2 regions of the Amycolatopsis balhimycina FH 1894 genome follow, and region 1 is predicted to be linked to the other one. Evidence: predicted binding sites of a transcription regulator. Region 1 holds the regulator's gene; the other holds the start of a gene.

Region 1 (7,423 bases):
TGGCCGGCGCTGGGGAAGGCACTGGCCGCGGCCGGCGGGGAGTTCCCGGACGCCAAGGGGCTGACCGAGCGGAACCAGTTCCTGTCCCCGATCTACGGGGCCTACCGGGCGATCGGCTGCCACGACTTTCCGTCGCCGTTCACCGGGCCGGTGGACATGGGCGCGCTGGCCGGGCTGGTCCGCGCGGTGGCGCCGCACAGCTGGCGGTACTCCGAGTTCTGGGACCTCACCAGCGGGTGCGCCGGCTGGCCGGTCCCGGCGAAGAACCCGCCACAGCCCCACCCTGTGCGGGGTGCCTCGCCGATCCTGGTCGTCGGAGGCGCGCATGACCCGGCGACACCGCTGTCCTGGGCTCGTGGGCTGGCCGCGAGCATCGACAACGCGTCCTTGCTCACTCGCACCGACGACGGCCACACCGGGCTGTTCAACTCCGCCTGCGCCCGCGCGGCCGAGGTGAAGTACCTGGTGAACGGCGTCACGCCGGGCCGTGACCTGGTCTGCCGGTGAACCCGCCGAGATCGTGAGCGGCGTCACGCCCGGTTGCGGGGGAGACGGCCGCCGGACCCGGGAACAAGAACCCGAACCGGCTCGTTAGGGTGGGTACGAAGGTTGAGCGCAGCCGACTCAAGTCTGGCTTGACGAGTGCGCGAAGGCCCGATAGAACTTGCCAGAGCCCCGCTCAAGGTGGGGGCGAACGTGCAGGTCACGAACCAATAGCAGGCGAACTGCTTACACAGGAGGAAAGCACCATGGCGCGAGCGGTCGGCATCGACCTCGGCACGACCAACTCGGTCGTCGCCGTCCTTGAGGGCGGCGAGCCGACGGTCATCGCCAACTCGGAAGGCTCCCGGACCACCCCTTCGATCGTCGCCTTCGCCAAGAACGGCGAAGTGCTGACCGGTCAGCCGGCGAAGAACCAGGCCGTGACGAACGTCGACCGGACGATCCGGTCCGTGAAGCGGCACATCGGCACCGACTGGAAGACCGAGATCGACGGCAAGAACTACACGTCGCAGGAGATCAGCGCGCGCGTGCTGATGAAGCTGAAGCGCGACGCCGAGGCGTACCTTGGCGAGACGATCACCGACGCGGTGATCACCGTCCCGGCGTACTTCGAGGACGCCCAGCGGCAGGCCACCAAGGAGGCCGGGCAGATCGCCGGCCTGAACGTGCTCCGCATCGTCAACGAGCCGACCGCCGCCGCGCTGGCGTACGGCCTGGACAAGGGCGAGAAGGAGCAGACCATCCTGGTCTTCGACCTCGGTGGCGGCACGTTCGACGTCTCGCTGCTGGAGATCGGCGAGGGCGTCGTCGAGGTCCGCGCGACCTCCGGTGACAACCACCTCGGTGGCGACGACTGGGACGAGCGCATCGTCAAGTGGCTGGTCGACAAGTTCAAGGCCACGAACGGCATCGACCTGACCAAGGACAAGATGGCGCTGCAGCGCATCCGCGAGGCGGCGGAGAAGGCCAAGATCGAGCTGTCCAGCTCGAACTCGGCCAGCATCAACCTGCCGTACATCACCGTGGACGCGGACAAGAACCCGCTGTTCCTCGACGAGACGCTCTCGCGCGCCGAGTTCCAGAAGATCACCGCGGACCTGCTCGAGCGCACCCGCAATCCGTTCAACAACGTCATCCGGGACGCGGGCATCGCCGTCGGCGACATCGACCACGTCGTGCTCGTCGGTGGTTCCACCCGCATGCCTGCCGTGTCGGACCTGGTCAAGGAGCTGACCGGCGGCCGCGAGCCGAACAAGGGCGTGAACCCGGACGAGGTCGTCGCGGTCGGCGCGGCGCTGCAGGCCGGTGTCCTGAAGGGCGAGGTCAAGGACGTCCTGCTGCTGGACGTCACCCCGCTGTCGCTCGGCATCGAGACCAAGGGTGGCGTGTTCACCAAGCTCATCGAGCGCAACACCACGATCCCGACCAAGCGCTCGGAGATCTTCTCCACCGCGGACGACAACCAGCCGTCGGTGCAGATCCAGGTGTTCCAGGGTGAGCGCGAGATCGCCGCGCACAACAAGAAGCTCGGCATGTTCGAGCTGACCGGTCTCCCGCCTGCCCCGCGTGGCGTGCCGCAGATCGAGGTCACCTTCGACATCGACGCCAACGGCATCGTGCACGTGACCGCGAAGGACCTGGGCACGAACAAGGAGCAGTCGATGACGATCACCGGCGGCTCCGCGCTGCCGAAGGACGACATCGAGCGGATGGTCAAGGACGCCGAGGCGCACGCCGAGGAGGACAAGACCCGGCGCGAAGAGGCCGAGACCCGCAACCAGGCGGAGACGCTGGTCTACCAGACCGAGAAGTTCCTCAAGGACAACGACGACAAGCTGCCCGAGGACCTCAAGGGCAAGGTCAAGTCCGCGATCGACGAGTCGAACGAGGCGCTCAAGGGCACCGACTCGACCAAGATCCGCGAGTCGATCGAGAAGCTGAACGCCGCTTCGCAGGAACTGGGCACCGCCCTGTACGCCAACGCGAACGCCGACGCGGCGGCTGGTGCGGCCGGTGCCTCGGGCGCGGCTGGTGCGGCCGGCGACGCCGGTGCGGCCGGCGGCCAGGCCAAGGCCGATGACGTGGTGGACGCCGAGATCGTCGAAGAGGACGAGAAGAAGTGACCCACAGCTACGACGAATCCGAGAACCAGGGCCGAGGCCCCGAGGAGCCGGTGGTCGTGCGGGATCGACGCCGGGTGGACCCCCAGACCGGGCAGGTCCGCCCGGCCGGTCCGGCCCACGCCGCGCCGGAACCGGACGAGGCGCCCGTGGAACACGCGGGGCCCTCGCTCGGCGAGTCCATTGTGGACGATTCGGTGGCTGTCGTCTCCGACGTGGAGAAGGAGCTGGCCGAGCGCACCGCCGACCTCCAGCGCCTGCAGGCGGAGTACGCCAACTACCGCAAGCGGGTCGAGCGTGACCGCGAGGCGGTCGTGATCGGCGCGAAGGCGACCGTGGTGAACGACCTGCTGCCGCTGCTCGACGACCTCGAGCGGGCCGAGCAGCACGGTGACCTCACCGGTGCGTTCAAAGCGGTCGGCGACAAGCTGATCAGCGGCCTGCAGCGCGCGGGTCTCGAGTCGTTCGGCGCCGAAGGCGAGCCCTTCGACCCGAGCGTGCACGAGGCCGTGCAGCACAACACCTCGCCGGACGTGGCGGGCCCGACGGTCACCGTGGTCATGCGCCGCGGCTACCGCTTCGGGGACCGCGTACTGCGGGCGGCGCTGGTCGGCGTGACCGATCACGAGCCCGGTGCGGCCCCGGTGGACCCGTCCGTCGGTGGCGAGCGGCCACTCGGCGGCGGAGTCGATGAAGAGCAGCAGTAAGCACTATCCGGTTCAAGTGAGAGGAGGAGACGCCCGATGAGCGCACGGGAATGGATCGGTAAGGACTTCTACCGTGAGCTGGGCGTCTCCTCCGACGCCACCGCGGACGAAATCAAGAAGGCCTACCGGAAGCTGGCCAAGGAGAACCACCCGGACGCGAACGCCGGCAACGCGCAGGCGGAGCAGAAGTTCAAGTCGGTCTCCGAGGCCTACGGCGTGCTCTCCGACGCGAGCAAGCGCAAGGAGTACGACGAGGCGCGGCGGCTCTTCGGCGGTGCGGGCGGGTTCAACTTCCCGGGAAGCGGAAGCGGGGGCACCGGCAGCTTCGACGTCGGCGACATCTTCGGCCAGGCCGGCGCCGGTCAGCAGGGCGGTTTCGGCGGGCTCGGCGACATCCTGGGCGGTATCTTCGGCCGCGGCCGGGCGTCGGCGGGCGCGACGGCGAACCGGCCGCAGCGCGGTGCCGACGTCGAGACGGACGTCCGGATCGACTTCACCGAGGCGGTCAAGGGCGCGACCCTGCCGCTGCGGCTGTCGAGCCCGGCGACCTGTGCGACGTGCAGCGGCAACGGCGCGCGACCGGGGACGTCGCCGCGGACCTGCCCGACCTGTTCCGGTTCGGGGCTGGTCAGCCGCAGCCAGGGCGCGTTCGCGTTCTCGGAGCCGTGCCGTGACTGCCGCGGCCGCGGGACGATCATCGACGACCCGTGCCCCGAGTGCGGCGGCGAAGGCATCAGCACGCGGACCCGCACGCTGACCGTCCGGATCCCGCCGGGCGTCGACGACGACCAGCGGATCCGGCTGGCCGGCCAGGGTGAACCGGGCCGGGGCGGGGCGCAGGCGGGCGACCTGTACGTCCGGGTGCACGTGGCTCCCCACGCGCTGTTCGGCCGCAAGGGGCTCGACCTGACGATCACCGTGCCGGTGGACTTCACCGAACTGACCCTCGGTACGACGATCACGGTGCCGACGCTCGAGGGCAAGGTCTCGCTCAAGGTGCCGCCGGGCACGGCGAGCGGACGGGTGCTGCGCGTGCGCGGCAAGGGCATCGCCAAGCGCGACGGTTCGCAAGGTGACCTGCTCGTCACCCTCCAGGCGGCGATCCCCGCCAAACTGGACGACAAGGCGCGCGAGGCGCTGCAGGCGTACGCGGAGGCGATGGCCGGGCACGACCCCCGGCCGGAGATCACCGAGCTGCTGCAAGGTAGGTGAGACAGATGTTCGGCGGGATGCCCCCTGAGGGGGACGAGGAGACCCCGGTGTTCGTCATCTCGGTGGCGGCTCAGCTCGCCGGGATGCACGCGCAGACCTTGCGCACCTACGACCGGCAGGGCCTGGTGTCGCCGGGCCGCACCTCCGGTGGCGGCCGGCGCTACTCGATGCGGGACATCGCGCTGCTGCGCGAGGTGCAGCGCCTCTCGCAGGAGGACGGCGTCAACCTGGCCGGCATCAAGCGCATCATCGAGCTGGAGAACCAGGTCGACGCGCTGCGGGCCCGCGTCGCGGAGCTGACCGAGGAACTGGCCGCGGCCTACGTCGCGGCGGACCAGGCCGCGGCGGCGGCGCACGCGTCCTACCGCCGGGACCTGGTGCCCCTCAACCAGCAGACGGCGATGGTGGTGTGGCGGCCCAAGCGCCGCTGACGACCGCGCCGCTGAAGACTGTGCCGCTGAAGACTGTGCCGCTGAAGACTGTGCGACGAAGGCCTCCCCGAGGTGACCGGGGAGGCCTTCTCGCGTTCAAGGTGCGCCGCGGGGGGTCACACCTTGAAGTTCAGCAGCTGCCCGACCTCCGCCGTCCGCGACTCGATGACCCGCCGGGCCAGGTCGCGGGCCTCGGCGTTGACTCCGCCGCCGGTGCCGTTCTCCGTCCGGGCCAGTTCGGCCGCCCCTTGCTGCTGTCCGATGAGCACGTCCAGGAACTTGCGGCCGAACTCGGCGTCCGGGGCGGTCTTCAATGCGGACACCAGGTCCGGCGAAGTCATCTTCATGCCGCCGTGACCCGCGTGGGCCTGCGGATCCATGTCCATCGTTTCGGGCGCGGCCCAGCCGCGGAGCCAGCCCTTCATGGTGTCGATCTCGGTCTGCTGGGTCGACCCGATCGCCGCCGCCAGTTCCTTCAGCGCGGCCGGCAACGGCCGGTCGGCGGCCAGCCGGACGATCTCGATGCCCTGCCGGTTCTGCGGGATCAGCATCTGCAGGAACATCACGTCGGCCGCGTTGTACGCGGGTGGGGCGGCCGTCGCGCCGCAGGCGGTCAGCAGCAGCGACGCGACGACCAAGACCAGCCTCACTGACGCTGCCAGAGTGCCGGGGTGTTCGGCGGCTCCCAGCCCGCGATCGCCGTGTGTGCCTGGATGCAGCGGTAGCTCACGCCGCCGTAGGTGACGACGTCGCCGACCTTGTACGCCGTGCCCGCCGCCCACGTGCCACTCGAAGGGGGCGTGGTCGTCGGGGTCGTCGGGGGCGGCCGCGTCGTGGTCGGCGGTGGGGTCGTTGTGGGTGGCGGAGTTCCGCCACCGCCGATCTGGAGGTCGACGCAGCTGTAGAACGCGTTGGTCGTGTCGGAGATGTTCCAGATCGCGAGGACCTTCACCCGGCCCGGATAGCCGGCCAGGTTCACCGTGTGCGACACCGTCGCCGGCGGCTGCTGGTTGTGGCCGTCGAACGACGCGACGAGGGTGTTGCCGACGAAGTACTGGTAGTCCTTTGTGGCGTGGCGGGCGGTGAACACCCAGTTGAACGTCACCGTCGTGCCGACGGACTTGGCGGGCCACGGCTTCGACTCGTCGGAGAGCTCCGAGAAGCGCGCGTTGCCGCCGTCGCAGCTGCGCAGGCCCTTGGGACCTTCGACGCTCTGGGGTTCGTAGACGATGCTGCCGCAGGCCGGGACCTTCCCCGCCGCGCAGTTGGCCTGCCTGCTGGGCGGATCCGAGATGTAGCCGTGGGCGCTCGCGGTGGTGGCGGGGAGGACGACGACCAGCACCGGCGCGAGCAAGACACCGGCAGCGGCCGCGAAGAGCTTTCTGTTCCAGGTCATTTCGGCTCCTCGAGGGGGAACACCGTTGTTCCGGGGGAGGACGAACGAGCACATCGGAGGGATCGATGTGGTCTAGACCATAAGGCGATTCGGGCACAACGGTCAACAAACTGCCGCCGTTCGATGAAAGCTCTGCCCCACTTGGCTCAGTGCGAAGGTCGGGACGGCTGCTGCAGGTGTTCGCCGAAGAAGGACGTCACCCGGTGCCACGCGTCTTCGGCCGACTCGTGGTGGTAGGTGAAGCCGACGACCTTGAGCAGCAGGTTCACCGGGGCCGCCGTGTCGATCTTGTTGGCGAACCCGTGGCTGGCGTCCGGGTACTCCTTGACGTCGTGCGGGATGCCACGCGCGGCGAGCGCCGTCTCGAGTTTCGCCGCGGCGCCACGCAGCCCGAAGTCCTTCTTGCCGAAACTGGCGACGATCGGGCACGCGTCGTCGAGGACCGACAGGTTCTTCGGCAACTGGCCGTAATACGGCGCGGACGCGGAGAACCCGCGCGATGCCGCGACGAGCGCGAAGCCGCCGCCCATGCAGAACCCGGCGATGCCGATCCGGCCCGAGCAGTCCGGCCGCCCGGCGAGCAGCGAACGCGAGGCCTCGATGTCGCCGAACGTGCGGCCCTGGTTGGCGAACATGTCCGAAAACACCCGGCGCACGCAGCGGCGCATGCCCCCGCGCGAATACAGGTCGGGGCTGAGCGCGAGGTAGCCCTCGGCCGCGAAGCGGTCGGTGATGGTTTTCGTGTCCTGGCTCAGCCCGAACGCGTCGTGGATGAGCACCACGCCAGGGTGGGGGCCCGCGCCGGCGGGTTCCGCGAGGTAGCCGCCGATGGTGCCGTCCGAAACCGGAATAGTCATCTCCATATCGGTGAAGATAGACCAGAATCCGGTGGTTCGGCTGGAGCGGCTGAGAGTCTCTCAGCGCATTCCGGGCAAAGCTCAGTCCAGCGTAAACGGGTCGTAGGATATTCGTTCCAGGTCGACCCCCCTGTCCAGCAGCTTCGCGACGGTCGCCTGGATCATCGCCGGCGAACCGGAAACGAGGACGTCGTGG
Region 2 (7,423 bases), 860 kb from region 1:
TCACCCCGCGGCGCCTGCGGGAACTCCTGTGGCGCGCGGGCCTGCAACCGGAGGAGGTCATCGCCTACGACGTCACCGCGTCGGTGCCGCCGTTCGACCGCCTGGTCCGCCGCTGGGACCGCTCGTGGCGCGCGCACCCGGAGACGACGATCGCCCGCGGCGCGAAGCGCTGGCTCGGCACCGGGTACCTGATCGCCGCCCGGCGGCTCTGAACGCGAAGAACGGCCGGTTTCCGCGGGGACGGGAAACCGGCCGTTCTCCAGGTGGCGGCGCTCGGGGTTACGCCGCCTGGGGAACCGGCGTCGAAGCCGGGGTCAGGGCGAGGTCCAGGACCTCGCGGACGTTCGCCACCGCGTGGACGTCCAGCTGGGCGAGCACCTCGGCCGGGACGTCGTCGAGGTCCGGCTCGTTGCGCTGCGGGATGATCACCGTCTTCATCCCCGCGCGGTGCGCGGCCAGCAGCTTCTGCTTGACGCCACCGATCGGCAGCACCCGGCCGGTCAGCGACACCTCGCCGGTCATCGCGACGTCCGCGCGGACCACGCGGCCGGAGAGCAGCGACGCCAGCGCCGTCGTCATCGTGACGCCCGCCGACGGCCCGTCCTTCGGGACCGCGCCCGCCGGGACGTGCACGTGGATGCCGCGGTTCTTCAGGTCACCGACCGGCAGCTCCAGCTCCGCGCCGTGCGAACGCAGGTAGGACAGCGCGATCTGCACCGACTCCTTCATCACGTCGCCGAGCTGACCGGTCAGCTGCAGCCCGGACGCGCCGGACTCCTGGTCCGCCAGCGACGCCTCGATGTAGAGGACGTCACCGCCGGCCCCCGTCACCGCCAGGCCGGTCGCCACGCCCGGGGTCGCCGTGCGCTGGGTCGACGCCGGCAGCGACGACTCCGGGATGTGCCGGGGCCGGCCGAGGTACGTGTCCAGATCAGCGGCGTCCACCGTCAGCGGCAGCGCGACCTCGTCCAAAGCCACCTTCGTCGCGATCTTCCGCAGCACCTTCGCGATCGTCCGGTTCGCGTCGCGCACACCCGCCTCACGGGTGTACTCGGCGGCGATCCGGCTGAACGCGGCGTCCGTCAGGACGACGTCCGAAGTGGCCAGTCCGGCGCGCTCCAGCTCGCGGGGGAGCAGGTGGTCGCGGGCGATGGTGACCTTCTCGTGCTCGGTGTAGCCGTCCAGCGTGACGAGCTCCATGCGGTCCAGCAGCGGGCCGGGGATGGTCTCGAGCGCGTTGGCCGTCGCCAGGAACACGACGTCGGACAGGTCCAGCTCGACCTCGAGGTAGTGGTCGCGGAACGTGTGGTTCTGCTCCGGGTCCAGCACTTCGAGCAGCGCCGCGGTCGGGTCGCCGCGGTAGTCGGCGCCGACCTTGTCGATCTCGTCGAGCAGCACGACCGGGTTCATCGAGCCGGCTTCCTTGATGGCGCGGACGATCCGGCCGGGCAGCGCGCCGACGTAGGTGCGGCGGTGGCCGCGGATCTCCGCTTCGTCGCGGATGCCGCCGAGGGCGACCCGGACGAACTGGCGGCCCATGGCCTTCGCGACGGACTCACCCAGCGACGTCTTGCCGACCCCGGGAGGGCCCGCGAGGGCGAGCACCGCGCCGGAACGCCGTCCGCCGACCGGGCCGAGACCCGATTCCGCGCGACGCTTGCGCACGGCCAGGTACTCGATGATGCGTTCCTTGACGTCGTCGAGGCCGGCGTGGTCGGCGTCCAGGACGGCCCGCGCCGCGGCGATGTCGTAGACGTCCTCGGTGCGCTCGTTCCAGGGCAGCTCCAGGACGGTGTCCAGCCAGGTGCGGATCCAGCCGCCTTCGGGGGACTGCTCGGACGTGCGGTCCAGCTTGTCCACTTCGGACAGTGCGGCCTTCTTCACGTGCTCGGGCAGGTCGGCGGCTTCGACGCGGGCGCGGTAGTCGTCGTCCTGCGCGGTGCCGTCGAGCTCGCCGAGCTCCTTGCGGATGGCTTCGAGCTGGCGGCGCAGCAGGAATTCCTTCTGCTGCTTCTCCATGCCCTCGGCGACGTCCTTGCGGATCGTGTCGGTCACCTCGAGCTCGGCGAGGTACTCCTTGCTCCACTCGAGCGCCTTCTCGAGGCGGGCGCTGACGTCCAATGTGGACAGCAGCTCGAGCTTCTGGCCGGTGTCGAGGTACGGCGCGTTGCCGGACAGGTCGGCGACCGCGGACGGCTCTTCGACCTGCTGGACGGCGTCGATCAGCTGCCAGCCGCCGCGCTGCTGGAGGATCGACATGACGACGGCCTTGTACTCGGCCGCGAGCTGCGCGGTCCGGTCGTTCGTGGTTTCGGGGGCGTCCTCGGCGTGCACCCAGCGGGCGGCGCCGGGGCCGTCGGCGATCCGGCCGACGAGCGCGCGGCCGGTGCCGCGCAGCAGGACGGCGGCCTTGCCGCCGGGCACGCGGCCGATGCGCTCGACCGTCGCGACGGTGCCGAATTCGGCGTACTCGCCGTGGACGCGCGGGACGATCAGGACTTCGGCTTTGGTGGCCGCGGAAGAGCGGATGCCGGGGAAGGACGCCTGGCTCGGCGTCTTGGCCTGGGCGGACTCCACCGCTGCCCGCGTCTCGGTGTCGGTCAGGTCGAGCGGGACGACCATGCCCGGCAGCACGACGTCGTCATCGAGCGGGAGCACGGGCAGGAGGCGGGTGTCGGACATGTGCACTCCTCGTGTAGTTGAGTCTGCCTAGCTCAACTCTCCGATGGGCATGTTTGTTTCCCCAAGCGCGTTCGCCCACAGCGATCAAGAAAAGTGCAGGTCAGGGCCCTGGTCGACGCGCGACGGCGCACCAAGCGAACTCGTCCGGCTCGTCGGACGGCCCGATGAAGTACATGACCGTGATCATCAGCAGGCACACCGGCCCGACCAGTCGATCAGCTCCCGCGTGACGTCGTCCGAACTCGCGGTCGACCGCCCAGTGGTGCGTTCCGCCCAGGTACCAGTCGTAGACGCGCGCCGCGGACGGCTTCTCCGTGTCGACCCCGGCGGGCGCGATCGGCGCGGTATCGCTCATGCACCCGGTTTCTCCGCGACGGCGCACCACGCGAACGGGCGGGCCTCCGCCTCCAGGGCGTTGATCTTCCGGTCGGGCCGCCAGTCCGGCAGGTGCACGATGCCCGGCTCCAGCACGGTCCAGTCGCCGAACAGCGGCTCGATCTCCTCGCGGTCGCGCAGCCACACCGGGTTGCTCGTCTTCCGGTACTGCTCGACGAACCAGCGCAGCCCCTCCAGGTACGGGCCGTCGCCGTCGCCCTCGCTCATCTGCGAGATCGCCAGCCAGCTGCCCGGCGCGAGCGCGTTCCGGTACGCCTCCAGCAGGCCTTCGGGGTCGTCGTCCGGCCCGACGAAGTGCAGTACCGCCGCCATGATCAGGCAGACCGGCTTCGAGAAGTCGATGAGCCGCTTGGTCTCTTCGGCGCGCAATACGGCCTTCGCGTCGCGCATGTCGGCCTGGACGATGCCGGCCCAGTCGGTCGCCACGCCTTCTTCGAGGATGAGTGTCGCGTGGGCGACGGCGACCGGCTCGTAGTCGACGTAGACGACCTTCGCGTCGTGGTCCTCGGGCAGCTCGGCCTCGACGACCTCGTGCACGTTCCCGGCCGTCGGGACCCCGGAGCCGAGGTCGACGAACTGCCGGATCCCGGCCCGCAGCGCCGCCCGCACCGCGCGGTTCATGAACTCGCGGTTCTGCTTCGAGCCCGGGCGCACGAGCGGCCACTGCTGCTCCATGCGCCTGCCGAACTCGCGGTCCACGGCCCAGTTCTGCGTACCGCCCAGGTACCAGTCGTAGATCCGGGCCGCGGACGGCTTCTCGGTGTCGACGCCTTCGGGCGCTCTCGGCGCGGCGTCCCGCTGCTCGGTCACTTTCAGGCTCCCCTCGCGGCTCCCGGGCCTAAGCCTATAAGGACCGGGCACCGAGGGTAATCCTCCAGAGGTTCACCGAACGGCTGGTCGACGCTGCCAGTACGTCCACAGCGGGCGGTAGCCCTGCGCGTACCAGAACGGCGTCGACAGCGGGTTCGCCGCTGCGTGGTGCAGCAGGACGACGTCGGCGCCCTCCTCGTCGAGGACGTGGTGCGCGTGCGTGGCCAGCGCCGTGCCGACGCCGGACGACCGCGCGGCCTCGGCGACGGCCAGTGACGACAGGTAGCCGACGCGGGTCGCGGCGACGCGGTCGCTGATCCAGCCGGTCTCGCCGGGGTGCTGGACGTTCACCATGCCGAGCGGACGGCCGTACAGCTCCGCGATCCACAGCGGCGGCTCGGGCCGGTTCAGCTGCTCGGCGAGGTCCTTGGCCATGATGTCCTCGACGCCGGCGCGCCAGTTCACCGTGCCGTACTGGGCGTCGTACGAGTGCAGCTCCATGCCGAGCGCCACCACGGTTTCGAGGTCGCCGGGCTCGGCACGGCGGATCTTGACCCCCGGCGTCCCGCGCGGGCTTCCCGGGATCAGCCGCTCGGCCGGGCGGACCGCGATCACCCGCAGCGGCGCGAAGCCGTGGTGCAGCATTTCGCGCGCGCCGGCGGCGTCCCGGCTGGCGCGCGGGACGATCGCCGCGGTCTCCGTGTCGCCGCGCTCGGCGACCGCGCGCAGATGTTCATCCCATCGAGTGAGGAGTGCGTCGAGGGCGGCCGCCGGGTGCGGGCCGGCCAGCTGGAGGTCGAGCCGGTGCTCGGTCAGCGCCCGCCACGGCGCGTTCGGGGCGTCCTGGTCGACCTGGATGCGCGAGGCGAGGCCGGAGGCGGCCGAGTCGCCGGTCGCCACCTCCAGCACCACGGCGCTTTCGGCCGCTTCGAACGGAGAAGAACCGGGGAGCAGGGAATCCACCGCCGCGAGCCGCGCCGCGTGTTCGGTGGCAATCACGTCGCTGTGCATGGGCACATTGAAGCGCTACCTGGGCGTCCGTGTGCAGGGAACCACCCGGCTCCCGGCCACCCTGATGTCTTGCGGGGGTCCGGGTGGCGGAGCCCCCGGCCCGGGGCGAAGCCACGGTTGTCACAGTCACTCGGTGGTCCGTGCAGGTCAGCGCGTTCGAGGCATTGTTAACCCTGGGGTGATCTCCTACTGTCTCGAAAGGGACACGGGTACGCCCTCCGGGGTACGGTATGGCCCTTGTCCACACCCGAAGTCACGGATCAGCACCGGTGGACAAGCCGGGAGGGAAGGTCGGATGCCGGACACCAACGCCCACGGCGACGCCGTCGCGCAGGCGCAGCCCGGGCCGGGAGCCGCTTCCGGGACACCACCGCAGCCCGCCTCCGCCGAAGCCCGCACCGACGAACGCCGGTTCCGCGCGTACACCTTCACCGTCCTGACCATCGGGCTCGTCGCCGCGTTCGCCGTCGGCTCGTGGCTGCCGTTCCAGTGGGACACCAAGCTCCTGTGGATCGGGCCGGTGCTCGCGGTCGCCTTCCTGCTCGCCGAGCAGCTCGGCATCAACGTCGACGTCCGCAGCGGCATCTCCTGGACGATCTCCTTCACCGAGATCCCGCTCGTCATCGGGTTCTTCATCGCGCCGTTCGAGGTCGTGCTGGCCGCGCACCTGATCGCCGGCATCGGCACGCTGCTGGCGCGGAAGGTCGCCGGCCGCGTCCTCTACAACGCGGGCGCGTTCCTGCTCGAGATCACCGGCGCGTTCGCGGTCGCGGGGCTGGTGAAGTACCTCGCCGGCCCCGGTGACCGGATCCCGTGGCTCGCCGCGCTCGCGGGCACCCTGACCGCGCCGCTGGTGAGCACACTGCTCGCACTGGCCGCGGTTCGCGTGCTGCGACGCCGGATGCGCGTGAGCACCGCCGTCCGGCTCACCGGGCGGATCCTCGTCGTCGGCTTCGTCAACGCGTCCGTCGGCCTCTCCGGGTACCTCGTCATCTCGACCACGCCCAAGGCGTGGCCGCTGGTGCTCGCCGTCTTCCTCGGCCTCACCGCGCTGTACTGGGCGTACTCCGACCTGCTGCGCGAGCAGCGGGACATGGAGGCGCTCTCGGACGTCAGCCTGATGGTGGCCCGCTCCGGCCAGCAGGCCGCGGCGCGCCCGGCCAGCGGCGCCGACGAGCTCGTCGGCGGCGTCGACGTCCGCGAGTGGGCGACGATCGCCGAGCGCATCAAGGACCAGCTCGCCGCGGGCCGTGTCGTGCTGCGGCTGCGGCTGGAGCAGAAGGACACCATGCGGGTCGTCGTCGCGGGCGACGACCTGCCGCCCGCCGACCCCGCCGCCGACGACCCGCTGCTGCGGCTGCCCGGCGCACACGTCCGCCACTTCCGGATCACCGAGGCCAACCCCGACGTCCGCGCGGCGCTGCTCGACCGCGGCGCGCAGGAGGCGCTCGTCGTCCCGCTGCGCAGCGCGAACCGGCTGCTCGGCGTCGTCGAGGCGCACGACCGGCTGTCCCGCTGGCGCGGGTTCGGCAAGTACGACGTCCAGCTGCTCGGCACGATGGCCAGCCACCTCGCGACGTCGCTGGACAACCGGCGCCTGGTGGCGACGCTGCGCCACGACGCCTACCACGACCCGCTCACCGGGCACCTCAACCGGCAGGGCTTCCGCCAGGTGGCGAAGGAGCCGTTGCGGGACTTCGCCAACGCTGTGGTGCTGCGGATCGACCTCGACGTCTTTTCGACGGTCAGCGACGCGCTCGGCTACGCCTGGGCCGACCGGATGGTCGTCGCCGCCGGCCGCCGCATCCGCGACGCGCTCGGCCCCGACGTCCCGCTCGCCCGCCTCGAAGGCGCGTCCTTCGCGGCGCTGCTCGTCGGCTGCCCGCCGGAGGACGCCCACCACGCGGCCGAACGGCTGCGGCAAGAGCTCTCCGCGCCGTACCCGGTCGACCGGCTGTCGGTCGAGGCGAACGCGATGATCGGCTACGCGACGACGTCCACGGACGAACCCGGCGACGTCGTCGACGTCGAAGGCCTGCTGCAGCGCGCCGACGTCGCCGTCCGCGCGACGAAGGGCGGCGAAGAGGTCCGCGGCTACGTGCCGAGCATGGGCCAGATCTTCCTGCGGCGCTTCCAGATGGTGACGCAGTTCCGGCAGTCCCTCGAGGACGGCCAGGTCAGCGTGCACTACCAGCCGAAGATCACCCTGCCGAACCGGCAGGTGCAGGGCGTCGAGGCGCTCGTCCGCTGGGTGCACCCGGAGTTCGGCAGGCTCGGCCCGGACGAGTTCGTCCCGGCCATCGAAGCGGCGGGCCTGATCGGCGTCCTGACGTCGTTCGTGCTCGGCGAGGCCCTGAAGCGCTGCCGCAAGTGGCTCGACGAGGGCCTGCGGATCTCGGTGGCGGTCAACCTGTCGGTGCGCAACCTCGCCGACGAGGACTTCCCGAACAAGGTGGCCCGCGAGCTGGAGCGCGTCGGCATCCCGCCGGAGCTGCTGACGTTCGAGCTGACCGAGTCCGGTGTG

Evidence for each region. The regulator HspR, encoded in region 1, represses chaperone genes until heat shock. The targets are predictions, from matches to a motif close to ANNTTGAGTNNNNNNNACTCAANNT.
Region 2: the regulator HspR is predicted to act here: its motif matches at 2,697-2,721, upstream of lon (endopeptidase La).

Annotation. Positions count from the first base shown of each region.
Region 1 covers NZ_KB913037.1:5,010,268-5,017,690, reverse strand. The annotation lists gene A3CE_RS51490 (alpha/beta hydrolase) at 1-507, shown strand, start outside; gene dnaK (molecular chaperone DnaK) at 750-2,627, shown strand; gene grpE (nucleotide exchange factor GrpE) at 2,624-3,331, shown strand; gene dnaJ (molecular chaperone DnaJ) at 3,368-4,543, shown strand; gene A3CE_RS0122395 (heat shock protein transcriptional repressor HspR) at 4,549-4,974, shown strand; gene A3CE_RS0122390 (DUF305 domain-containing protein) at 5,091-5,624, opposite strand; gene A3CE_RS0122385 (lytic polysaccharide monooxygenase) at 5,621-6,370, opposite strand; gene A3CE_RS0122380 (dienelactone hydrolase family protein) at 6,517-7,233, opposite strand; gene A3CE_RS0122375 (globin domain-containing protein) at 7,309-7,423, opposite strand, start outside.
Region 2 covers NZ_KB913037.1:5,867,006-5,874,428, forward strand. The annotation lists gene A3CE_RS0126635 (class I SAM-dependent methyltransferase) at 1-212, shown strand, start outside; gene lon (endopeptidase La) at 280-2,682, opposite strand; partial or broken gene A3CE_RS58740 (SAM-dependent methyltransferase) at 2,906-3,037, opposite strand; gene A3CE_RS0126650 (SAM-dependent methyltransferase) at 3,034-3,888, opposite strand; gene A3CE_RS0126655 (GNAT family N-acetyltransferase) at 3,961-4,899, opposite strand; gene A3CE_RS0126660 (putative bifunctional diguanylate cyclase/phosphodiesterase) at 5,195-7,423, shown strand, end outside.